2 linked regions of the Thermosynechococcus vestitus BP-1 genome follow. Each later gene encodes a partner of the first gene's protein in a complex. Links are inferred from orthologs where the notes say so. Each region holds a gene or a part of one and is shown in the gene's direction. Other genes may lie near its edges.

The links.
Region 2: the proteins of dnaB (region 1) and dnaG are in contact, whole or in part, in a crystal structure (PDB 2R6A), measured with the Geobacillus stearothermophilus proteins. The link is inferred for Thermosynechococcus vestitus BP-1 from one-to-one orthologs. Residues at the interface, in WP_033016901.1 of Geobacillus stearothermophilus: Ser13, Glu15, Ala16, Gln18, Glu91, Leu92, Asp94, Ala95, Val96, Pro97, Thr98, Ala99, Ala100, Asn101, Tyr104, Tyr105, Ile108; in WP_049624496.1 of Geobacillus stearothermophilus: Lys456, Leu457, Leu458, Pro459, Ala460, Asn463, Ala464, Leu467, Leu535, Leu536, Ile537, Ala538, Gln544, Glu545, Asp548, Tyr549, His552.

What each region holds. Positions count from the first base shown.
Region 1 is NC_004113.1:2,524,404-2,528,056, forward strand. Bases 241-3,076 are described here. They hold dnaB (replicative DNA helicase), read left to right. Parts: upstream 241-901; coding sequence 902-2,251; downstream 2,252-3,076. Other genes in these bases: rplI (50S ribosomal protein L9), read left to right, coding at 429-887; TLL_RS12275 (ChaB family protein), read left to right, coding at 2,354-3,076. In the rest of the region: TLL_RS12255 (photosystem I reaction center subunit III), read left to right, coding at 1-68; psaJ (photosystem I reaction center subunit IX), read left to right, coding at 106-231; more of TLL_RS12275, read left to right, coding at 3,077-3,112. UniProt on the Escherichia coli protein: The main replicative DNA helicase, it participates in initiation and elongation during chromosome replication. Travels ahead of the DNA replisome, separating dsDNA into templates for DNA synthesis.
Region 2 is NC_004113.1:1,366,575-1,370,390, forward strand. The notes cover bases 1-2,999. They hold dnaG (DNA primase), read left to right. Parts: upstream 1-457; coding sequence 458-2,542; downstream 2,543-2,999. Other genes in these bases: TLL_RS06675 (ATP-dependent 6-phosphofructokinase), read right to left, coding at 1-264. Also shown: TLL_RS06685 (ABC transporter ATP-binding protein), read right to left, coding at 3,133-3,816. UniProt on the Escherichia coli protein: RNA polymerase that catalyzes the synthesis of short RNA molecules used as primers for DNA polymerase during DNA replication.

The sequences.
Region 1 (3,653 bases):
CCCTCAAGGAGCTGGCATCGGGCGAACTCACCGCCAAAGATAACGAAATCACTGTTTCCCCTCGCTAGCTTTGCTGTTTGTTGATTGTCATAAGGACGACGTACCATGAAGCACTTTTTGACCTATCTTTCCACCGCCCCCGTGCTAGCTGCCATTTGGATGACGATTACCGCCGGGATTTTGATTGAGTTTAATCGCTTCTACCCCGACTTGCTCTTCCATCCCCTCTAAGTCAATCCTTAACGTTTGAACAAACTCGGTACAAGGGTGGAACAGCGTTCTGCCCTTTTTTATTGCGATCGCGTCCCACAGCGTAGCTGTTCGCGCCCTAGAGGGTATAGAATAGTTATTTGTCCTAAAATAACAGCCGTAGCCACCAGCGCTGACGCTTGCTGTTAACCCATCCAGTTCAATGAAAGAGGATACCCATGGCAAAGCGGGTGCAAGTTGTCTTGAATGAAACCGTTAATAAACTCGGGCGAATGGGTCAAGTCGTCGAAGTCGCCCCCGGCTATGCCCGTAATTACCTGTTCCCAAGAGGGATTGCCGAGCCAGCAACCCCCAGTGCCCTACGGCGCGTAGAGCGGCTCCAAGAAAAAGAACGGCAGCGGCTCGCCGCACTCAAAAGCATTGCTGAAAAACAAAAAGCGACCCTCGAAAAACTGGCGACCATTACCATCTCGATGCCCGTGGGCGAAAAAGATATGCTCTTTGGCAGCGTCACACCCCAAGATGTGGCCGATGCGATCCAGGCGATTACGGGTGAAACCATCGACCGCCGCGAAATGATCCTGCCTGAGATTCGCAAATTGGGCACCTACACGGCTGAAATCAAACTCCACCCCGAAGTGACTGTCAAGCTCAATATCCAAGTTGTTGCCGATTAGGGCTAGCTTCCCTGATGGTTCAGGAGCCAAGTTTTCAGCCCGATAGCCAACTGATTCCCCCCCAGAACCTCGAGGCGGAAGAGTGGATCTTGGGGGGTATTCTCTTAGATCCGGAAGCCATCAACCGTGTGGTGGATATTTTGCCAGTTGAGGCCTTTTACCTCAGTGCCCACCGCGAGATCTATCGGGCAGCGGTTTCCCTCCATAGTCGCAGCAATCCCACGGATCTGCTGTGTGTGACCGCCTGGCTACAGGATCAGGGGTTATTGGAGCGAGTTGGGGGGCACAGGAAGCTGGCAGAACTGGTGGAGCGCACCGTCAGTGCCATCAATATTGATCGCTACGCTCTTTTGGTCAAGGAAAAATACCTGCGCCGGAAGCTGATTGAAGCCGGCACCCATGTGGTGAAGCTGGGCTATGATAACAGCCTCCCGTTGGATGTGATCTTGGATCAGGCCGAGCAACAAATCTTTAGCGTGACTCAGGATCGGATTCAGCAGGGGTTGACCCACACTAATGAGATTCTTATCCATACGTTTACAGAATTGGACAAGCGGGTGGAGGGCAATATTCAGCCAGGTCTATTCTGCAATTTTTATGATCTGGACAACATCACCCAAGGCTTCCAGCGATCGGATTTGATTATTATTGCGGGTCGTCCTTCAATGGGTAAGACAGCGATCGCCCTGCAAATTGCCCGTCGCATTGCTGAAATTCACAATCTGGCGGTGGCCATCTACAGCCTTGAAATGTCGAAGGAGCAACTGGTTCAACGCCTCCTCGCCAGTGAAGCTCGCATTGACACCAACTATTTACGGGCGGGGCGCATTAGCCAACACCAGTGGGAACCCCTAAGTCGGGCGCTCGGGATTCTCTCGCAACTGCCCATCTACATTGACGACACTCCTAACCCCACCCTTGGACAAATTCGCTCTACTGCCCGCCGGCTCCACGCCGAGCATCCCAACGGCCTCGGCCTTATTTTGATTGACTACCTACAACTGATGGGCGGTGAAGAAACCAGCGAAGGCCGGGTTCAAGAACTCTCCAAAATTACCCGCTCTCTCAAAGGACTGGCGCGGGAACTCAATGTCCCCGTCATTGCTCTCTCCCAACTCAGCCGCAGTGTAGAATCGCGGCAAAACAAGCGTCCCTTAATGTCAGACCTGCGGGAATCGGGATCGATTGAACAGGATGCTGACCTCGTCATTCTGCTGTACCGCGATGAATATTACAACCCCGACACCCCCGATCGCGGGATTTGTGAACTCCTGATTGCCAAACACCGCAATGGCCCTGTGGGCACAGTGAAGCTGCTCTTTGACCCCCAATACACCCGCTTTGAAAACCTTGCCCGCGATTAGTCAAGGGGGGACAGTGTTCTGCTTTTTCCCCACGGAGGTTCGGTGTCAACGGGATTGACGCCTATCTATACTGGGGGCAAGTTCCGATGGAGAAAATACTCTATGAGTACTGCCTTTACCCAACCAGCAACTAAATGTGTCTCCGCCACGTTCCAGGAGGAGGCCAAAGTCAAAGAAGCGATCGAACGGCTTTTAAATCGCGGTGTCCCTAAAGAAAATATCTCTATCATTGGTCGCAATTTTCAGTCTGAAGCCCGTATTAGTGGATTTATTACTAAGAAAGATATTATTTTAGATGGCGTCACCACTGGCGCACTCTACGGCTCTATCTTTGGTTCACTGCTGAGTCTGTTGACGGGGGTTGGTGTTCTTTTCATTCCCTTTATTGGGGTTGTTGCTGCTGCTGGACCGTTGGCTGCTGCTCTGTTGGGGGCTACAAGTGGCGCCCTCTACGGTGCCCTAGGAGCTGGGCTAGGATCGGCGCTGATCTCCCTAGGCATGCCCCAGGACAAAGCGGCCATTTACCAAATGCGGGTACAGGCGGGTGAATTTTTGCTAGTTGTAGAAGTCCCTGAGGAAAAAGCAGGGGAGATCTTTCTCCTATTGCAATCCGCTGGTGGTCAAGAGGCGGCAATCACGGAGATGCAAATTCCGCGTCAACCTGAGGGGCAGTTGTCTGGTCCAGAGGACATTTCCCCAGAGGTGCGCGCAGATCTCTCGGAGGCAGCGCAGTCTCAATTTGTCACAGCCTATAATGAGGCGCTGAAGGAGTCCAATGATGAAAAAAATGCCCTGATTAAGGCTTGGGAACACATCAAGCGCCTCTTCCAACGGAATGAGAAGGGAATCTATGGCAGCTAGGCAGTAGGATGATGCCGTCCTGATGGACTGATGAGCTAGTCTAAGACGCCCCTGGAGGCTGGTGGATCAGTACACCAGCTTTTATAGCTATTGCGGTAAAGAATCAGACGTTGTTCAGATAATGGCAAATCACTTCATGAGTAGAACTCTTTGACCGTGCATAGATCCGCGCTCGCTTCAGCGCACTGATTAAACCCGCATCGGAATGGACTGCAACGTCTGCCGCTAAGGCCTGCCAATCGAGTTTCCAAGAACGATGGGGAACAAGGGTGGGCGCTCAGTTGTCCCCCTTAGCTGGTGATGGATAGTGGCGCGACTCACCTGGAAAATTTGAGTGGCTTCACTGATTTTATTACCTTGCCGGCCATAGGAGAAAACGCATTCTCGTCAGTCCAAGCCATCCCTCACGTTCTTTGAGAATATGCATGACTGTAATTTATTTCTCTTTCTAATGTGTCACTCCCTGTCGAAATAGCTATATCCTGTGTCCTCAGGCTGAGAATGACCGTCCCTGAGACAGGGGAGGATGTGAAGGGTACTG
Region 2 (3,816 bases), 1.2 Mb from region 1 along the record:
GGCATGGCCAAGGGTATCCCCCTTATTAATCGCCCCAAGAATGGTTCCCCCCATGTTGAGCAGGACATCCATGCCCCCAAGGCCTTCTGCATTGAGGGGGATCGCCTTCCGCTCAATTAGCCCCTGGGTGGCGTGAAGAATACCAAGCACTTCCCAACCGTAACTTAGGGTGGCATGGGCAACAATGGCACGGATAGCCGTATTTAGACCTGGGCAATCTCCGCCACTGGTGAACACCCCCAGTCGTTTGCGGCTGCTACTCATGAATACTTGCTCCCTATGTGAACGGTTGTGGCTTCAAAGCCTGCCTCTGACTCTAACAAGGGCACCGTCAACATCCTAGCGAAGGTCAATGGCCCTTGACCGCCTGAGTTAAGCGCTTGCAACATGCTTAGGAATCCTTGAATTTTCCAGAGGCGAATATTTCCCTTGGGGGATCGGCTAACCTAAATAATCTATGGACATTCCTCGCCTACACCCCGATACGATTGAGGCTGTGCGCCAAGCGGTCAACATTGTTGATGTGGTGGCCGAGCACGTTGTTCTACGCAAGCGCGGGCGTGAATACGTGGGCTGTTGTCCGTTTCATGAGGAGAAAACCCCCAGTTTTACGGTCAGCCCCCTCAAGGGTTTTTACTACTGTTTTGGCTGTGGTGCCGGGGGCAATGCGATTAAGTTTCTGATGGAGTTGCAAAAGCGCTCCTTTGCTGAGGTGGTCCTCGACCTTGCCCAACGCCATCAGATTCCAGTGCGCACCCTTGATAGTGAGCAAAAGCAGGCACTACAGGCGCGGCTGTCTTTGCAAGAGCAGCTCTATGAGATTCTGGCGATCGCCACCAGTTTCTATGAACACGCCCTGCGGCAGCCCATTGGTCAAGCGGCTCAAGACTATTTGCAGCGGCAGCGCCACCTCAAGGAAGAAACCATCCAACAGTTTCGCTTAGGCTATGCCCCTGCAGGTTGGCAAGTACTCTACACTTACCTTGTGGAACAAAAGGGATATCCTGCTGCTTTAGTCGAGCAGGCGGGCTTGATTATGCCTCAGCGGACAGGGGACCGCTACTATGACCGCTTTCGCGATCGCCTGATAATCCCGATTATGGATACCCAAGGACGGGTGGTGGGCTTTGGCGGTCGGACTCTCAGCAATGAGGAGCCGAAGTATCTTAACTCCCCAGAAACCCCCATTTTTAACAAGGGGCAGTTACTCTTTGGTCTTGATAAAGCGCGTCAAGCGATCGCTCAAACAGATCAAGCCATTGTGGTTGAGGGCTACTTTGATGTTATGGCCCTACACCAAGCGGGGTTTCCCCAGACGGTAGCTAGTTTAGGAACTGCCCTCAGTCAAGCCCAAATTAAGTTGCTACTGCGCTACACCGAGTCAAAGCAAATTATCCTCAACTTTGATGCAGATAAGGCGGGACAGCGGGCTGCCGATCGCGCCATTGGCGAGGCTGCGGATTTGGTCTATCGGGGGGATCTGCGACTGCGGATTCTCACCTTGCCAGCGGGTAAGGATGCGGCGGACTTTTTCACAGTGGATGAGGCGACCTTGGCGGCACGGCGGGCAGCCTACCAAACCCTGTTGGATCAAGCTCCCCTTTGGCTGGACTGGCAAATCCAGACCCTTGTGCAGCAGTACGATCTTGAGCAGGGGGATCAATTTCAGCAAGCCAGCCAAGCCCTCAGTGAACTTTTGGCCAAGCTTCCCAACGCCACCCTGCGCAGCCACTACATTCACCACTGTGCTGAGCTATTGGGACGCCACGATAGTCGTTTGACACTCCATCTTGAAGAGGCGCTGCGGCAACAGGTGCGGGGGTACCGCTGGCCGGGGCGATCGCAAAAATGGCAGCGTCCAGCGGACTATAATTTGCGTCAAGCAGCGGAAGAACAGCTACTGCGCCTCTACCTCCACCGTGGCGAATATCGCCCTCTGATTCGGCAAACGTTGCAAGCACGGGATATTGAATTTAGCCTCTCCCACCACCGTTGGCTGTGGCGGCAGATCTTGGCCGTTGAAGAAGAACACTGTGGCGGCCGGCCTGACCCCGATGATCCCTATAACGCCGAGTGGCCACTGCATTCACCCACCGAGGCGGGAACACAACTGACGGACTTGGATTTGGTTAGCCATCTTTTTGATCGCCTTGATGAAGCAGAAGACGCTTCTTTGATCACTCCGCTCCTACATTTAGATGAGACTACTGCCAGCGGTCTCGATCGCCCCAAACTAGTTATCGAGGCCGCCGCCGCTGCCCTTGAGCGCATTACCATTGAAAAGGAATGTCGCTACCTCCTGCAGTCTTGGCAGGAAATTGTTGCCTTGATTTTAAGTGAATCTCCGGCCACTGAAGACCTGCGCCGCTATCTGCCACTCATCAATAGCAACACTGAGATTGACGATATTGCCGATGTCATACCAGAGCGGCTGCAAGTTCTTGCACGACTGCGCCGTAAGTACTACCAGAATCGCCAATATCTTCAGCAATTGGATCAGCAGCGCTGTCCTTCCTTGGCGCTGATCCGTGACTATTCCTGATTGGCCTTCAGGGTGTTGAGTGTGTGCCATTCCTGCAAAAAGGGCTGTCCCTAAAAGCGAAAAAAATGAGTTTCAAGTAACAATAGAGGCGAGAATCACGTATCAGGCACTTAGTAAGGTGGGTGTCATAAACAGTGTTGTCAAAAATTTTGCCCGTCGGGGACGGTTAGGACAGTAAAAAAGGCGATCGCCCCACCGCCTATCACTAAATTGATGGGAAATTGATCAGGAGCTGAAACAGCTTATATGGCTATTTCGAAAGATAGTGAAATATTCCAGAGAGAAATAGATAACCCTTGAAGAGTCCTGAATATCCTGAAAGAACACGAGCTATAGCCTCGATTTACAAGAGCGCCTTGTCTCCTATGTCAAGTAGGGTAGCAAATGATGAGGTGATTGGCAATTAATGATTGTGCCGCCTAATGTTTCATTCTTTGTTGGAGTTGCTATAAATACAGGTTGTTGAAAAGGTGATGGTATTGTCAATTCCAGAACATAGATCAGCGTGATGAACAATGAAAAAACAAAAAGAGCAAAAGTGCCTCCTAAGCCTGAAGACTTTTGCAGATGATTAATCTACCAAAAAAGAGTTATTGTCCGAGGTAAGCCCTCAAGACCTCAGGATTGGTTTGAATCTCACTTGGGGGACCGTCAACAAGATTTTTCCCCTCCGCTAGGACCCAAATATGCTGACACAGGGACATGACCACGTCCATATTATGTTCAATAATGAGAAATGTCACGCCCTCTTGATTCCAGCGCACAATATGCCCACAAATTTGGTTGATCAAGGTCGGATTAACGCCGGCGGCTGGCTCATCGAGGAGTACCATGCGGGGACGGTGCATCATGACTCGCGCCATTTCAAGGAGTTTTCGCTGCCCCCCCGATAATGCACCCGCATAGTCATTGGCTTTGGCTGCTAGCCCCACAGACTCTAAAATTGCCCACGCCCGTTGCCGCAGTTCCTGTTCCTCTTGGCGGACACGCCGGGGTTGAAGCCAGGTATTCCACAACTTCTCCCCAGTTTGCAGAGGGGCTGCCAAGAGCATATTTTCGAGAACTGATAGGCGTGAGAGTACCCGCGGCACTTGGAAGGTGCGCAGGAGTCCCTGAAGGGCAACTTGGTAGGTTGGCAGATGGCTAATGGGGACACCATCAAAAATCACACGGCCTTGGTCGGGTGTAAGGAAGTTGCACAAGAGGTTGAATAGGGTGGTTTTGCCGGCACCGTTGGGACCAATGAGACCGGTAATGCTGCCACGGCTAACCCG